3 regions of the Sphingopyxis sp. GW821-FHT12F08 genome follow, and region 1 is predicted to be linked to each of the others. Evidence: predicted binding sites of a transcription regulator. Region 1 holds the regulator's gene; each other region holds the start of a gene.
What was found. The regulator LexA, encoded in region 1, represses DNA repair genes until DNA is damaged. The targets are predictions, from matches to a motif close to GTTCCNCNCTTGTTCT.

Region 1 (5,706 bases):
TCGCTTCGATCGCGGCGTCGGTCGAGCGTGCGCGGTCGGTATCCTCGATGCGCAGCAGGAACTTGCCGCCATGGTGGCGCGCGTACAGCCAGTTGAACAGCGCGGTGCGCGCGCCGCCGATGTGCAGGAAACCCGTGGGCGACGGCGCGAAACGCGTGACCACGTCGGCGCCGGTCGCTTCGGATGATATTGCTCGATTTTCGGTTGCCACCAAGGCCTCTTTCACTCACTTTGCCGGCCCCGGCGAAGGTCCGGGCGCGGGGTTCGGGGGTGCCCCTAGCATGGCGACAAGGCCGCTTCAAACGCCCATTGGTGCGGCGGTCGCGGCGGCCGCCGCCCGGCTGTCCGGAGCGATCGAGGCGCGGCTCGACGCCGAGCGCGAGCGGATCGCGCTGTGGCTGCCGGTGATGCTGGGGGCCGGGATCGCGGCCTGGTTCGCGCTGCCCACCCAAATGCACTGGATCGCGCTGTTGCTGGCGCTTGCGGCGCTGGCGCTCGCGGGGCTGCTCGCGGGATGGCAGCGCCGTGCGGGGCGCATGCTCGTCGTCGGCTGCGCCGTGGCCGCGGCGGGGATGCTGCTGATCTGGGGCCGCGCGCTGTGGGTCGAGGCGCCGGTGCTCGCGGCGCCGGTGGTCACGCAATTTTCGGGCGTGGTCGAAAGCGTCGAGCCGCTGCCGGCAAAGGCGCAGGTGCGGCTGATCGTCCGCCCGCACGGCCGGCCCGACCTGCCACCGCGCGTACGGCTGACCGCGGACGGGGTGCAGGGCGCGGGAATCGCGCCGGGCGAGGCGGTCGGGCTGCGCGCGCGGCTGATGCCGCCGCCGGCGGCGAGCCTGCCCGGCGGCTATGATTTCGCCCAGCGCGCCTGGTTCGACCGGCTCGGCGCGGTCGGGACGGTGCTGGGCGAGGTGCGGCGCGCGCGCGGCGCGGGGCAGGGCGAGCAGACGCTGCGCGCGCGGCTCAGCAGTCATATCCATGCGCAGGTCGACGGATCGGCGGGCGGAATCGCCGCGGCGCTGGTCGCGGGCGACCGCGGTGCGATCGACCCCGCCGACGAGGAGGCGATGCGGCGGAGCGGGCTCGCGCACCTGTTGTCGATCAGCGGGCTGCACGTGACCGCGGTCGTGGGCTTCGCGATGCTGCTCGCGATGCGGCTGCTGGGTTTGAGCAGGCGGCTGGCGCTCGGCGGCTATGTGCTGCCGCTCGCCGCGGCGGCCGCGGCGCTGGTGGGGGGCGGCTATACTTTGCTCGCGGGGGCCGAGGTGCCGACCCTGCGCTCGTTCATCGCTGCGCTGCTGGTACTCGTCGCGATCCTGCTCGGGCGCGAGGCGCTGACCTTGCGGCTTGTCGCCGCGGGCGCGCTCATCGTGCTGCTATGGCGGCCCGAGGCGCTCGCTGGTCCGAGCTTCCAGCTGAGCTTCGCCGCGATCACCGCGATCGTCGCGCTGCACGAGGGGCGGTGGATGCAGCGGTTCATGGCGCGGCGCGAAGAGGGCTGGCCGTTGCGGCTTGGCCGCGGGATCGTCGGCCTGCTGATCACCGGGCTGGTGGTCGAAGTCGCGCTGGCGCCGATCGCTTTGTTCCATTTCCACAAGGCGGGGCTCTACGGCGCGCTCGCCAATGTCGTCGCGATCCCGCTCACCACTTTCGTGATCATGCCCGCGGAGGCGCTGGCGTTGCTGTTCGACGCGGTCGGGCTCGGCGCGCCTTTCTGGTGGGTCGCCGAACAGGCGCTGAAGCTGCTGATCTGGCTGGCGCATCTCGTCGCCGATGCGCCGGGTGCGGTGGCGACGCTGCCGGTGTTTCCGCCCTGGGGGTTCGGCCTCGCGGTGTTCGGCGGGCTGTGGCTATTGCTGTGGCAGACCGGGTGGCGGCGCTGGGGCATCGTGCCTTTGCTAGCCGGCATGGCGGTGCTGCTTGTCCAGCCGCGCCCCGATCTGCTGGTGACGAGCGACGGCAAGCATGTCGCGGCGGCGCTGCCGGGTGGCGACTATGCGCTGCTGCGCGACCGCGCGGGCGATTATGTGCGCGATTCGGTCGCCGAGGCGGCGGGGATCGACGCCCCGCTCGGCGTGCTGGCGGATCTCGACCATGTGGTGTGCAACCGCGACTTCTGCCGCTGGACCCAGCGCGAGCGCATCATCCTCGCGGCGCGCGGACGCGACCGGATCGAGGGCGCCGAGATGGCGCCGGCGTGCGCAGCGGCCGATGTGGTGATCAGCGACCGCTGGCTGCCGCGCGAATGCGTGGGGCGCTGGCTGACGATCGACCGCGACAGCTTGGCCGAAACCGGCGGCCTCGCGCTCTATCTGCGCGACCGTCCGCGCGCGGTCGCGACGTTACGCACGGGCGACGAGCATCCCTGGCGCCGCCCGCCGCAGGTCAGTGGTAACGACGAAGCAGTCCCGACAATTTCCCCTGCACGATGACGCGCTCGGCCTCGTAGCGCTGCGGTTCATAGGCGCTGTTCGCGGGGTCGAGGCGGATCATCTTGCCCTCGCGGCGGAAATATTTGAGCGTCGCGTCCTGCCCGTCGACGAGCGCGACGACGATGTCGCCCTCGCGCGCGGTGCTCGCTTTCTGGATCAGCGCATAGTCGCCGTCGAAGATTCCCGCCTCGACCATCGAGTCGCCCGAGACTTCGAGCGCATAATGTTCGCCCGCGCCGAGCAGCGCGGCGGGGACCGCGAGATTATTGTGATCCTCGAACGCCTCGATCGGCACGCCCGCGGCGATCTTGCCGTGCAGCGGCACCGAGATGACATCGTTCGCGGCGATCGGGCGCAGCGCGGGGGCGGGCTTGCGCAGCGGCACGACATTGTTGCTATCGCCCCGCACAGCCGCCTTGCCGCCCTCGGGCAGCTTGACCACCTCGAGCGCGCGGGCGCGATTGGGGAGGCGGCGGAGGAAACCGCGTTCCTCCAGGGCGCTGATAAGGCGGTGGATTCCCGACTTGGACTTGAGGCCCAGCGCCTCCTTCATCTCCTCGAACGAGGGCGAAATGCCGCTCGCGTCGAGCTTTTGCTGGATGAAGTGGAGCAGTTCATGCTGCTTGGCGGTCAACATCGGGCGTTCTCCATGGTGCCGGTTTCGGACATAAGGAGAACGATAGTGGAACAGAGCGGGACTTGTCAAGCGATGTCGATATAGGCCGCGACCTCGCCCGCAGCGCGCGGCGCGGCGTCGATCTCGCGCAGGACCAGCGCGGTCGCGGCGGCGAGCGGAAAGGTCCGGCCGCTGTCCTGGCTGTCGAAGACCGAGAGACGCCCATCGAGGAGCCGCGCGCGCAGATAGTCGCGCCGCTTTCCGCCCGCGCCGAGCGGGGCGAGCAGCGGCGCGTGGCGGAGTTGGGGGAGCGGGGCGACAGCGCCGGCGAGGTGGCGGACGAGCGGGATCAGGAACAGGATCGCGGTGACGAAGGCCGACGACGGGTTGCCGGGCAGGCCGAGCAGCAGCGCGTCGCCGACCGTCCCGGCGATCAGCGGCTTGCCGGGGCGCATCGCGATCTTCCAGAAATCGAGGCGCCCACCGGCATCCTCAAGCGCGCCGCGGACATGGTCGTGATCGCCGACCGAGGCGCCGCCGACGGTGACGATGACGTCGTGGCGTCGCGCCAAGTCTTTCAAAACTTTGGCAAGAGTCTCGCGGTCGTCGCGGATGTGGAGCGGCAGGCCGACGACCGCGGGTTCGGCGGTGAGCATCGCAGCGAGCATCGGGCCATTGCTATCGGGGATCTGCCCCGGCGCGAGCGCGCGGCCGGGCGGGACGAGCTCGTCGCCGGTGGTGAGGATCGCGACGCGTGGGCGGGCGCCGACCGCGAGCTGCGCCGCGCCACCCATGATCGCCGCCGCGATCGCGCCGGGGGTCAGGCGGGTGCCCGCGGCGAGCAGCGCGGTCCCGGCGGCGAAATCGCCGGCGCGGTCGCGGACATGCTGGCCGGACAGCGCCGGTCCCGGGTCGGTGCGCGTCAGCGTGGCGCCGTCGACGGCGACATCTTCCTGGATCAGCACGGTGTCGGCGCCGTCCGGAAGGATCGCGCCGGTGAAGATGCGCATCGCCTGGCCGGGGCCGACGGGCGCGGCGGGGGCGGCGCCCGCCGCGACTTCGCCGGTGACCGTCCACGGGCCGGGCAGGTCAGCGAAGCGGATCGCATAGCCGTCCATCGCCGACAGCGGCGCGGCCGGCTGGTCGCGCTGCGCGAAGATATCTTCTGGAAGATAGCGGCCAAGCGATTCGGAGAAAGCGACTTTTTCCGGCGGGAGCGGGCCGCGGAGCGCGAGCAACCGCGCCTGCGCTTCCTCGACCGGGAGCAATTTGCTCATGCTGCCGACCAGTCGCCCGAGCGCCCGCCGCTCTTTTCGAGGAGGCGGATGTCGCCGAGCACCATCGCGCGGTCGAGCGCCTTCGCCATGTCGTAGAGGGTGAGCAGCGCGACCGAGGCGGCGGTGAGCGCCTCCATCTCGACCCCCGTGGGGCCGGTGGTCGCGGCGGTGGCGGTGACCGCGATGCCGCTTTCCTCCCAGGTGAAATCGACGCCGACCTTGGTGAGGGCGAGCGGGTGGCAGAGCGGGATGAGGTCCGATGTGCGCTTGGCGGCCATGATGCCCGCGAGGCGCGCGGTCGAGAGGACGTCGCCCTTGGGGGCGTTGCCGCTGCGGATGGCTTCGAGCGCGCCCGCCGACATGGTGATGCGGCCGGTCGCGACGGCGCGGCGCGGCGTTGCGGGCTTGGCGCCGACATCGACCATATGCGCGGCGCCGGAGTCGTCAAGATGAGTCGGTTTGAGCGTCATGGCGGTGAGCCAAGCAAGGCGAGGTGCGAAAGGCAAGGGGCGGGTTGCAAGTTGACCGTCGTCTATGGCTGCGCCGTTGTGATTTTTTGTTTTGCGCAAAGACGCAAAGACACGAAGAGGACAGCGCAAGATCGCTGCGATTGCATATGATACCGCGGTAGCGCCTTCTATTTCGCCTGCGGCGATAGCCATCCGAAGCGAGCTGGCGCGACATCTTCGTGTCTTTGCGTCTTTGCGCGAAATTTTGCCGGGCATTACCCCTCGAGCAACGCCTTGGTTGCCGCGGTCACATCTTCCTGCCGCATCAGGCTTTCTCCGACGAGAAAGGTGTTCACGCCGCTCGCCGCGAGGCGGCGGCAGTCGGCGTGGGTCGCGATGCCGCTTTCGCCCACCAGCAACGTGCCCGGCGGGACGCGTTTGGCGAGGCGTTCGGTGACCGCGAGGTCGGTCTCGAAGCTGCGCAGATCGCGGTTGTTGACGCCGATCAGGCGCGATTTGAGCCGGGTCAACGCGCGCTCGAGTTCGGCTTCGTCATGGACCTCGACGAGGACATCCATGCCGCGCTCGAAGGCCGCGGCCTCGATCTCGCGCATCGCGCCATCGTCGAGCGCGGCGACGATGATCAGGATCGCGTCGGCACCGATCGAGCGCGCCTCGGCGACCTGCCAGGGATCGATCATGAAATCCTTGCGCAGCACGGGCAGGGCGCAGGCGGTGCGCGCGGCGATCAGATATTCCTCATGGCCCTGGAAATAGGGCGCGTCGGTGAGCACCGAGAGGCAGGCCGCGCCGCCGGCTTCGTAAGCGCGGGCGTGATCGGCGGGATTGAAATCGTCGCGAATCAGTCCTTTGGATGGCGAAGCTTTCTTGATTTCGGCGATCAGCGCGAAGCGGCCCGCGTCGATCTTCGCCTG
Region 2 (5,706 bases), on a different contig from region 1:
GGCGATGCGTTCGGGGCCTTCGTAGCGGCGCACCGCATGCGCCTGCCGCCGCCAGCGGAACTGGTGCGGCGGGCCGTCGGGAACCTCGGCGATCACCTCGATCGGCTGCGGCGGGTCGAAGAGGTGGAAGGGACGCGCCGGCGGCTCGCCGGGCCCCGGCGCCTGCCAGGGCGCGGGCGGCGGCGCGTCGATGGCGGGGAGTGCGAGCTGCGCCTGTTCGGGGATATGCGTGTCGGCGGCGAGCAGGCGCCGGACGCGCCCGCGCCCGAGCCGCGTCGTCATCCGGTCGACGAGCTCGTCCATCGCCGCGCTGCGTACCGTGCCGCCTTCGAGCTTCAATTGCGTCGCGCCGAGCGCCTCGAGTCGCGGCACCGCGAGGCGGATCATGTCGAAGCCGAAGCCGGGGTCGAGCGGATCGGCGAGCCCGTCCATCCGCTCGGCGAACAGCCGCATGACGAGGCCGGTGTCGCGCGTCGGATGGCCGGTCTCGATCGCGATGCCGCGCGCGAGCCCGTCGCTGCGAAAGAAGGTCGCGCGGAAATGGCGCCCGCCCTTGCCGCGCTCGCTCAGCTCGACCATCGCCTCGCCCACCAGTTCGGCGAGCACCTTGGTCGCATGCGTGCTGCTGCCCAGCGGCTCGGCGAAACGGCGCTCGGTCGCGACGGGGGGTGGGGCGATGCGCGGGTCGAGCGGGCTCGGCGCATCGCCGAGGATGCGGCGCAGCGCCGTCGCGGCATCGGCGCCGAAGCGCGCGGCGATATTCGCCATCGGGCGGCTCGCGAGGTCGCCGATCGTCTTGAGCCCTGCGCGCACCAGCGCGGTCGTCGCCTCGGCTTCGAGTTCGAGCGCCGCGACGGGCAGGCGGCGCACCGCCCCCGCTTCGTCGGGTGCGGCGCGCGTCTGGTAGCGCGCGAGCGCGCGCGCCGCATCGGCGGTCGGGCCGAGCGCGACGCGCATGCTCATCCCGAGCCGCGACAGCCGCGTCTCCAGATCGTCGATCAGCGCCGCTTCGCCGCCCAGCAGATGCTCGGTGCCCGCGATGTCGAGGATCAGCCCGTCGGGGGCGTCGATCGCCACCAGCGGCGAATAGCGGTTGCACCCGAGCGCCAGCCGGTCGAGCCAGGCGGCGTCGGCGACCGGGTCGTGCGCGACGACGAGCAGCTCGGGCACCCGCGCTCGCGCGTCGGCGAGCGGCATGCCGGGGGCGAGCCCGACCGCTTGCGCGGCGCGGTCGACGCTCGCGAGGCGGAGCGCGCCGCGCGCCTTTTCGGCGAAGACGAGCGGGGCGTCAGGCGGCCGCGGCGCCGTGCGGCAAAGCCGCTCGGCGGGCAGCCACGGGAAGAACAGCGCCAGATAGCGCCGCTTCGCCGGTATTTGGCCCGAAGACATGTTCGTCATGGTTCCATTCCAATTGCCAGCGCCCGCCCGCGAGTCCCGCACGCCAGCGCAGCAGTTCGAGGTCGAAGGCGGGCGCACCGGGTGCATTGGCCTCGAGCGCGCGCGACGGCGCCGCGGCGACGTTCCAGCGCGTTTCGGCGACGCTGGGCGACGGCGTCGCATTGAGCCGCAGCATCAGCAGCGTCGTCCCCGCATCGCGCGCGCCGAGCGCGAGGCGTCGCCCCGCGGTGAGGTCGAGCGCGCGCCATGGACCCCAGCTTTCGACGATCACCGCCGCCGACCCGGCGCAGCGGATCGCGTCGTTGGCGCAGGCGAGCAGCAATTTGGGATCGGGCGCCTCGATCAGCAGCAGCCGGTCGGGATCGCCGCCGAGCTCGGCGATGCCGGGGGCGTAGATGTGCCCGCCGCGCCGCGCGGCGTCGGCAGTGCGCAGCCAGACCAGCGGTTCCTTGCCGGGGAGGCGTAGCGCGAGCAGTGCGGCGAAAGCGGCGGCGCTGGCGGCATCGAGCGCATCGGCGGCGAAAAATTCATGCACGCGGCCGGTCGCGAGGCCGCCGTGCAGCGCGGCGTCGAACCCCACATGGCCGCTCGCCAGCCGCCCCGCGGTTTGACCACGCGGTTCGGCCTCGCCGGTGATCCGGGCGAGACGCCGGCGCAGGCCGGCGATAGAGGGGTGCGACTCGTGGGGCATAATGTTCCTGATTTGTTCTATTAGCGCTTTCGAGGCTGCGCTTGTCAAGACGAGTCAGGGGACGGCCCACATTCGTCATTCCCGCGTAGGCGGGAATCCAGCTTCCTTCTTCTGCTCTTTTCTTCGTGCCTTTGCGCCTTTGCGTGAAATCAGAAAAATCTCACGCAAAGGCGCAAAGGCACGAAGAAGGAAAAAGCTGGATCCCCGCGTCCGCGGGGATGACGAAGAACAGGAGCGGGGAGGTGAAGAGTCCGGTTACCCCGGCACGAACAAACCCCGGCTCTCGCGCACCTCGCCATCGAGCCAGTCGATGAAGGCGCGGATGCGCGGTTGCGGGGCGACGTCGCGGTGGAGCGCGAGCCAGAAGGCGCGCGCGATCACCTGCTCGGGCCGCACGCGCACTAGTGCGGGATCGCCCGCGGCGAGGAAGCAAGGCAGCACGCCGACCCCCGCGCCGCCCGCGATCATCCGCCTTTGTGCAAGGATCGAGGAGGAGCGCACCCCGGCGCGCAGCCCCGGCTCGATCTCGCCCAGATAGTCGAGTTCGGGCGCGTAAAGGATGTCGGGAACATAGCCGATCACCGGCACCCCGGCGCGCGACAGCGGCGTGGCGGCGACCGCTTCCTGCCAGTCGGTGCGATGTGCGGGCGCATAAAGGCCGAGGCTGTAGTCGGACAATTTGCGCGTGATCAACGGGCCCTTGCGCGGCCGCGCGAGCAGCACCGCCATATCGGCCTCGCGCCGCGACGGATTCAGAAACCCCGACGAGGCGACGAGATCGATCTCGAGCTCGGGATGCGCGGCGACGAAACCTGCCAATCTTGGCGCGATGAAGCTGTTGCCGAATCCCTCGGACACGCTGACCCGCAATTGCCCCGACAGCGCCGCGCCCCCGTCGCCGGCCGAGCGGATGCGCGCCGCCGCCGCCGCCATCGCCTCGGCGTGCGGGACGAGCGCGCGGCCGGCCGCCGTCAAAAGGAAACCGCCCGGCGCGCGTTCGAACAAGGTTTGTTGCAATGCCGCCTCGAGCGCGCTCAGCTGGCGGCTGACCGTCGTCGCATCGACCTGCAGCGCCGCCCCGGCGCGCGCGAGCGTGCCCTGCTGCGCCACGGTCAGGAAATATTGCAGCTTGTCCCAGTCCATGGCCTGCAAATATGCAGCATCGCCCTGCAAGTCTATCCCTTGCAATCGCCCCGCAACTCGGCTGTGGCAGCGGCAACAATTTCGGGAGACTCATGATGCGACAGATCGACCATCTTATCGTCGGCGGTGCCGGTGGCGGGGCCAATAGCGCTGGACGTAGCAGCCCGGTCTTCGATCCCAATAGCGGCGGCGTGCAGGCCGAGGTCGCCTTGGGCGATGCCGCCCTCCTCGAAAAGGCGGTCGCCGCGGCGAAGGCGGCGCAGCCCGCCTGGGCCGCGACCAATCCGCAGCGCCGCGCGCGCGTGATGTTCGAATTCAAGCGCCTCGTCGAAGCCCATATGGACGAACTCGCACACCTGCTGTCGAGCGAGCATGGCAAGGTGATCGCCGATTCGAAGGGCGATATCCAGCGCGGGCTCGAAGTCATCGAATTCTGCTGCGGCATCCCGCATGTGCTCAAGGGCGAATATACGCAGGGCGCGGGCCCCGGCATCGACGTCTATTCGATGCGCCAGCCGATCGGCATCGGCGCGGGCATCACCCCGTTCAACTTCCCCGCGATGATCCCGCTGTGGATGTCGGGGGTCGCGATCGCGACCGGCAACGCCTTTCTGATCAAGCCCAGCGAGCGTGATCCCAGCGTCCCGGTGCGCCTCGCCGAACTCTTTCTCGAAGCCGGCTTGCCCGCGGGCATCTGCCAGGTCGTCCACGGCGACAAGGAAATGGTCGACGCGATCCTCGACCATCCCGATATCGGCGCGGTCAGCTTCGTCGGCTCGTCGGACATCGCGCATTATGTATACAACCGCGGCGTCGCCAACGGCAAGCGCGTGCAGGCGATGGGCGGCGCCAAGAACCACGGCATCGTCATGCCCGACGCCGACCTCGACCAGGTCGTCAATGATCTCGCCGGCGCCGCCTTCGGCTCGGCGGGTGAACGCTGCATGGCGCTGCCGGTCGTCGTCCCCGTCGGCGACGAGACCGCCGAGCGGCTGAAGGCCAAGCTGATCCCCGCGATCGAAGCTTTGCGCGTCGGCGTGTCGACCGATGCCGAGGCGCATTACGGCCCGGTGGTGACGCAGGCGCACAAGGAAAAGGTCGAGGGCTGGATCCAGAAATGCGCCGACGAGGGCGCCGAACTGGTGATTGACGGCCGCGGCTTCACGCTGCAGGGGCATGAGAAAGGCTTCTTCATCGGCCCGACCCTGTTCGACCATGTCACCACCGACATGGAATCGTACAAGGAAGAGATTTTCGGCCCTGTGCTGCAGATCGTCCGCGCCCCCGATTTCGAAACCGCGCTCGCGCTGCCGTCGAAGCACCAGTACGGCAATGGCGTCGCGATCTTCACGCGCAACGGCCATGCCGCGCGCGAATTCGCCGCGCGGGTCAATGTCGGGATGGTCGGCATCAACGTGCCGATCCCGGTGCCGGTCGCCTATCACAGCTTCGGCGGCTGGAAGCGGTCGGCGTTCGGCGACACCAACCAGCACGGCATGGAGGGCGTGAAATTCTGGACCAAGGTCAAGACGATCACCGCGCGCTGGCCCGACGGGTCGCCCGACGGCGGCAACGCTTTCGTCATCCCGACGATGGGCTGATGCCGCTTTGCTGCGGCGGCTGCTCCTGCCTCTGCTGATTCTGCTGCTGCTGCCGGTCCAGGCGGCGGCGCAGAAGATGATCGCGCTGTCGTTCGACGACGCGCCGCGCGGGCGCGGGGCCTTCTTCACTCCCGAAGAGCGGACCGAGCGCATCATCGCCGAACTGAAGGCGGCCGAGGCGCCGCAGGCGGTCTTTTTCGTCAACCCCGGCGCGCTCGGGCGCGGCGATGGCACCGGCGGCGAGGAAAGGCTCGCCGCCTATGTCGCCGCGGGGCACGTCATCGCCAACCACAGTTACAGCCACCCGCATCTCAATGCGACGAGCGCCGAGGCCTATCTCGCCGATATCGACAAGGCCGAGGCCTGGCTCAAGGGCCGCCCCGGCTATCGCCCCTGGTTCCGCTTCCCCTTCCTCGACGAGGGCGGCAAGGACAAGGTCAAGCGCGACGCGCTGCGTGCGGGTCTCGCGGCGCGCGGGCTCAGGAACGGCTATGTCACCGCCGAATCGTCGGACTGGCACCTCGAAACGCTGACGATCCACGCCGCGAAGGCCGGCAAGCCGATCGACCGCGATGCGCTCGGCCAGCTTTATGTCACTTGGCATGTCGAGGCCGCCGACCATGCGGACGCGCTGATGCAAAAAGTCATCGGGCGTCAGCCGGTGCAGATGATGCTCCTCCACGAAACCGACCTCGCCGCGCTTTATATCGGCGACCTGGTCCGCGCGCTCCGCAAGGCGGGCTGGACCGTGATCAGCGCCGATACCGCCTATGCCGACCCCATCGGCACAATGATGCCCGACACCCCGTCGGCGAACGGCACGCTGACCGAGGCGCTCGCGTGGGAAGCGGGCGTGCCCGCGCCGCGCTGGTA
Region 3 (5,706 bases), on a different contig from region 1:
CTGCTCGGCGTTCAGCCGCGCGGTGTTGGCGCGTTCCTCGGTCGTCGTGCCGTCGGGCAGCGGTTCGAGGGCATGCGCCGGCGCGGCGATCAGCGCCAGCGCGCTTGCCGCCATGAACAATGTCTTCGTCATCGAAGCTCTCCTTATAAGGATGATCCTGCGACCAGAACGCGCATCCGCCCCGGGCGTTCCGCGACATTTGACCGCGGCCGCGCGCCCCGCCATGCTGGTACGACCAGCACCCTTGCCGATGGAAAATCGCTTGCCCGCATCGCCTCCGCGCCGCCTCAACCGCCCGGTCTTCTTCGTGCCGCTCGCCGTGCTGGCGGCGGCGGTGCTGTCGAGCCTGTGGCAGCGCGAGGCCTTTGTCGCGGCGGAGATTGCGATCAACGACTGGGTGCTCGCATGGTTCGGCCCGGCCTTTGCCGTCGCGGGGGTCGCCTTCCTCGTCCTGCTCGCCGCGGTGGCGCTGTCGCCGCTCGGCAAGACGATCATCGGCGGTCCCGACGCCAAGCCGCTGCTCGGCCACTGGCGCTGGTTCGCGGTGATGCTCTGCACCACCATCGCCACCGGCATATTGTTCTGGGGCGCCGCCGAGCCGCTGTTCCACCTCAATACCCCGCCGCCGATGCTGGGGCTCGAACCCGGCAGCGACGGCGCCGCGGCCTTCGCGATGTCGACGATGTTCCTCCACTGGACGCTGACGCCTTACGGCATCTACACCGTCGCGGCACTCACCTTCGCGCTCGTCTATTACAACCGTCGCGAGCCGTTCAGCCTGTCGTCGCTGTTCGTCCCGCTGCTCGGCCAGCGCGCGCATGGCCCGGTCGGATCGGGCATCGACATCATCTGCCTCTATGCGCTGGTCGCGGGCATGGCGGCGTCGATGGGCGCAGGCATCCTGGCGCTGGCGGGCGGGATCGAGGGGCTCGGCGGTTTCGCGGGCGGCGCGGGACTGCGCTGGGCGATCATGATCGCGATCGTCGCGAGCTTCCTGATCTCGGCGGCGACCGGGCTGCAGAAGGGCATCGCCGGGCTGTCGGTGCTCAACACCTGGATCTTCTTCGCGATCATCGCTTTCGTGGCTGTAGCCGGGCCGACCGCCGAGATGCTCGGCCTGTCGCTGCGCGGCGGCGCCGATTATGTCGCCACCTTCGTGCCGCGCAACCTGGGGCTCGACGTCGATCGCGACTGGCACCGGCAATGGACGATCTTCAACTGGGCGAACTGGATGGCCTGGGCGCCGGTCACCGCACTGTTCCTCGGCCGCCTTGCGGTCGGCTACAGCGTCCGCGCCTTCATCCTGTTCAACCTGATCCTGCCCGCGCTGTTCGGCGCGGTGTGGATGACCGCGATCGCGGGCGCGACGATCATCCTCGACCAGCAGAGCGGCGCCAGCCTCTTCGCCATCCTGTCGAGCCAGGGTCCCGACCCGGTGCTGTTCCGCCTGTTCGACGCGCTCGGCGGCGGATCGGTGGTCACCGCGATCGTGCTGTTCGCGATCTTCCTCTCTTATGTCGCGGGCGCCGACGCCAATGTCTCGGCGATGAGCGCGCTGTCGACGCACGGCATCAGCCCCGAACGCCCCGAGGCCGCGCTGTGGATCCAGATCGTCTGGGGCGTGACCGTCGGGCTGGTCGCGATGGTGCTCGTCGCCGCCGCGGGGCTCGACGGCATCCGCATGATGTCGGTGCTCGGCGGCTTTCCCGCGCTGTTCGTGATCGTCGGCGCCGCGCTGTCGCTCGGCGTGATGGCGTGGCGGGGGCGACCGACCGCCGCCCCCGCCCTGCCTGAATAGGCTCTTACCAGATCTTGGTGCGGTCCTCGGGCTTCAGATAATATTTGGCGTCGGCGCCGACGCCGAACGCCTGATACCAGGCGTCGACGTTGCGCACCGGGCCGATGATCCGCCAGCGCGCCGGGCTGTGCGGGTCGCTCGCCACCTGCTGCTTGATCGAATCCTCGCGCGCCTTGTCGCGCCACGCCTGCGCGAAAGCGAGGAAGAAGCGCTGGTCGCCGGTCAGCCCGTCGATCACCGGCGCGGGCTTGCCGCCCAGCGAGCGGTGGTAGGCGTCATAAGCGACCTCCAGCCCCGCGAGGTCGGCGATATTCTCGCCCATCGTCAGGTCGGGGTTGATGAAGGCGCCGGGCGCCGCCTCATAGGTCGCATATTGCGCGCCGAACGCCTTGGCCGCGGCGTCGAACTTTGCCGCATCCTCGGGGGTCCACCAGTCGCGCACCGCGCCATTGGCGTCGATCTTGCGCCCCTGGTCGTCGAAGCCATGAATGATCTCGTGCCCGATGACCGCGCCGATCGCGCCATAATTGACCGCATCGTCGACGCTCTCGCTGAAATAGGGCGCCTGGAGGATGCCCGCGGGAAACACGATCTTGTTCTCGAGCCCGCCATTATAGGCGTTCACCTCCTGCGGGTTCATCGACCATTTCTTGCGGTCGACGGGCTTGCCGAGCTCGCCCAGCTGATAGGCATATTCGAACTTCCCGCTGCGCTGGACATTGCCATAGAGGTCGGCCGGATCGATCTTCAGCCCCGAATAGTCGCGCCACTTGTCGGGATAGCCGACCATCACGTCCATCTTCTGGAGCTTCGCCAGCGCCGCCTCTTTCGTCGGCGCCGCCATCCAGCTGTTCGCGCGGATGCGGTCGCCCATCGCCAGCTTCAGATTGGCGACCAGCGCCTCCATCTTCGCCTTGGCGCTCGCGGGGAAATATTGGTGCGAATAGGTTTCGCCAACCAACTCGCCGAGGCTGCCATCGACAAGCGTCAGCCCACGTTTCCAGCGCGGGCGCAGCTCGCTCACCCCGCTCAGCACCTTGGTATAGTCGAAGCGGCTGTCGACGAAGGCCTTCGACAGATAGGGCGAGGCCTGGTTGGCGACATGGAATTGCTGCCACAGCTTCAGCGTGTCGAGCGGCGCCTTGGCATAGAGCGCCGAAATGTCGCGGATCGCGGTGGTCTCGTTGACGATCATCCGCTTCTGCGGACCGATCCCCGCGCCGGCGAACCAGGCGTTCCAGTCGAGCCCGGGCGCATAGGCGGCGAGCTCGGCCGACGACATCGGGTTGTTGATCTTGCCGATGTCGCGGCGGTCGGCGATCTTCCAGCTGACCTTGGCGATCTCGGTCTCCAGCGCCATGATCGCGTCGGCTCCGGCCTCGGCGTTTTTCGCCCCGGTCAGCCCCAGCGTGCGCACGATATAGGCGCGATAGGCGTCGCGCTGCGGCTTGAACTGGTCGTCGAGATAATATTCGCGCTCGGGCAGGCCCAGCCCGCCCTGCCCCAGCCACAGCACGTTGATCGTCGGATCGTCGGTGTCCGCGTAAGGACCGCCGCCGACGATCGTCATCCCGAACGCACCCTGCGACGCGCCCATGAAGCGCGCCATTTCGCTCTTGCCCTTGATCGCCGCGACCTTCGCGAGGTCGGCCATCAGCGGCTTGGCGCCCAGCGCCTCGACTCGCGCCTCGTCGGCGAAGCTCTGGTAGAGGCCGCCGACCTGGCTCGTCGCCGGCGCCCCGGTCACGACCTGGCGCAGCTGGCGCTGGGTCAGATTATAGACGTCGTAATCGACCCCCGCCGACGCCTGGTCGGCCGGGATTTCGGTCTTGGCGAACCAGCCGCCATTGGCGAAGCGGTCGAAATCGTCGCCCGGCCGCACGCTGGTGTCGCGCGCGCCGAGATCGACACCCCAGCTGCCGAAGGTCAGCGCATTCAGCGAGGCATCGTCCTTCGCCGATGCCTCGCCCGCCCCATCGGCCTTGAGTAACGCGAAGGGCGCCATGTCGTTCGCCAGCACCGGCACCGCGACCAGGGCCGCGGCCATTGCGAGGCCCGCGGCCCCCGTCAAAAATTTCTTCATTCCCCAGCTCCTTTCGTGCGCCGGCCCCGTTCCCGACGGGCGGCGGACATGCCAAGTCTTGTCCGCCTCGCGCGAAAATGCGTCAAGCCGACGGGGGCGCATTGGTCGAAGCCATTGGGGAGTTGGTGGAAAGCCGGCACGGAGCGCGGCGTTGCAGCATGGCTCCCGACTTCCTATCTAGACCATGACCCGGCGCAAAACGCCCCCTTGCGCGCCAAGAACAAATCTGGAACACAGCCCTCCCATGAGTCTCACCCATATTTCGGTGCGCGGTGCGCGCGAGCATAATCTGAAGGGCGTGAACGTCGACCTGCCGCGCGATGCGCTGGTCGTCATCACCGGCCTGTCGGGCAGCGGCAAGTCGAGCCTCGCCTTCGACACCATCTATGCCGAGGGCCAGCGGCGCTATGTGGAGTCGCTCTCCGCCTATGCGCGCCAGTTCCTCGAGATGATGCAGAAGCCCGACGTCGAGCATATCGACGGCCTGTCGCCGGCGATCAGCATCGAGCAGAAGACGACGTCGCGAAACCCGCGCTCGACGGTCGCGACGGTCACCGAAATCTACGACTATATGCGCCTGCTGTGGGCGCGCGTCGGCATCCCCTATTCGCCCGAAACCGGCGAGCCGATCAGTGCGCAGACGGTCAGCCAGATGGTCGACCGCGTGATGGAACTGCCCGAGGGTACGCGCGCCTATCTGCTCGCCCCCGTCGTGCGCGGCCGCAAGGGCGAGTATAAGAAGGAGCTCGCGCAGTGGCAGAAGGACGGCTTCACGCGCGTCCGCATCGACGGCGAGTTTTACGAGATCGGCGAGGCGCCCGCGCTCGACAAGAAATACAAGCATGACATCGAGGTCGTCGTCGACCGTATCGCGGTGCGCGAGGGCCTCGGCACGCGGCTCGCCGACAGTTTCGAAACCGCGCTGAAGCTCGCCGAGGGGCTCGCCTATGTCGACCTCGCCGACGGCCCGGTGCCGGGGCGCGAGGAGGAAGACACCGGGGGGGCGATGAAGGGCGCGGGCATCCCCGCGAACCGGCTGATCTTCTCCGAGAAATTCGCCTGCCCCGTTTCGGGCTTCACCATCGCCGAGATCGAGCCGCGACTGTTCAGCTTCAACGCCCCGCAGGGCGCCTGCCCCGCGTGCGACGGGCTCGGCGAACGGCAGGAGTTCGACCCCGACCTCGTCGTGCCCAATCATGCGCTGAGCCTCAAGAAGGGCGCGGTCGTGCCCTGGGCGAAATCGAACCCGCCCTCGCCTTATTATATGCAGGTGCTCGAAAGCCTCGGCAAAGCCTATGGCTTCGACCTGACCACACCGTGGCAGGACCTGCCCGGCGAGGTCCAACTCGTCATCCTCTACGGCACCGGCGGCAAGCCCGTCGAGCTGACCTTCAAGGACGGCAAGCGCAGCTACACGACGCACAAGGCGTTCGAGGGCGTGATCGGCAACCTCAACCGCCGCATGCTCCAGACCGAAAGCGCGTGGATGCGCGAGGAGCTGTCGAAATATCAGACGCCGCAGCCGTGCGAGACCTGCCACGGCGCGCGGCTGCGCCCCGAACCGCTCGCGGTGAAGATCGCGGGCGAGAATATCAGCCTGTCGGCACAGCGCTCGGTGGCGGACGCGCTCGAATGGTTCGGCACGCTTGATGCGAAGCTGAACGACACGCAGCGCCAGATCGCGAAAGCGATCCTCAAGGAAATCAACGAGCGGCTCGGTTTCCTCAACAATGTCGGGCTCGACTATCTCAACCTCAACCGCACGAGCGGCACACTCAGCGGCGGCGAGAGCCAGCGCATCCGCCTCGCGTCGCAGATCGGCAGC

Region 2: the regulator LexA is predicted to act here: its motif matches at 2,093-2,108, upstream of AC1RNQ_RS04085 (ImuA family protein).
Region 3: the regulator LexA is predicted to act here: its motif matches at 4,099-4,114, upstream of uvrA (excinuclease ABC subunit UvrA).

What each region holds. Positions count from the first base shown of each region.
Region 1 covers NZ_JBXAQA010000003.1:384,231-389,936, forward strand. The annotation lists gene gltX (glutamate--tRNA ligase) at 1-211, opposite strand, end outside; gene AC1RNQ_RS10725 (ComEC/Rec2 family competence protein) at 282-2,429, shown strand; gene lexA (transcriptional repressor LexA) at 2,383-3,066, opposite strand; gene AC1RNQ_RS10735 (molybdopterin molybdotransferase MoeA) at 3,132-4,322, opposite strand; gene moaC (cyclic pyranopterin monophosphate synthase MoaC) at 4,319-4,792, opposite strand; gene trpC (indole-3-glycerol phosphate synthase TrpC) at 5,047-5,706, opposite strand, start outside.
Region 2 covers NZ_JBXAQA010000001.1:822,007-827,712, reverse strand. The annotation lists gene AC1RNQ_RS04090 (Y-family DNA polymerase) at 1-1,398, opposite strand, end outside; gene AC1RNQ_RS04085 (ImuA family protein) at 1,289-2,089, opposite strand; gene AC1RNQ_RS04080 (LysR family transcriptional regulator) at 2,345-3,232, opposite strand; gene AC1RNQ_RS04075 (CoA-acylating methylmalonate-semialdehyde dehydrogenase) at 3,328-4,833, shown strand; gene AC1RNQ_RS04070 (polysaccharide deacetylase family protein) at 4,841-5,706, shown strand, end outside.
Region 3 covers NZ_JBXAQA010000004.1:57,618-63,323, forward strand. The annotation lists gene AC1RNQ_RS12170 (hypothetical protein) at 1-132, opposite strand, end outside; gene AC1RNQ_RS12175 (BCCT family transporter) at 263-1,798, shown strand; gene AC1RNQ_RS12180 (M13 family metallopeptidase) at 1,803-3,881, opposite strand; gene uvrA (excinuclease ABC subunit UvrA) at 4,126-5,706, shown strand, end outside.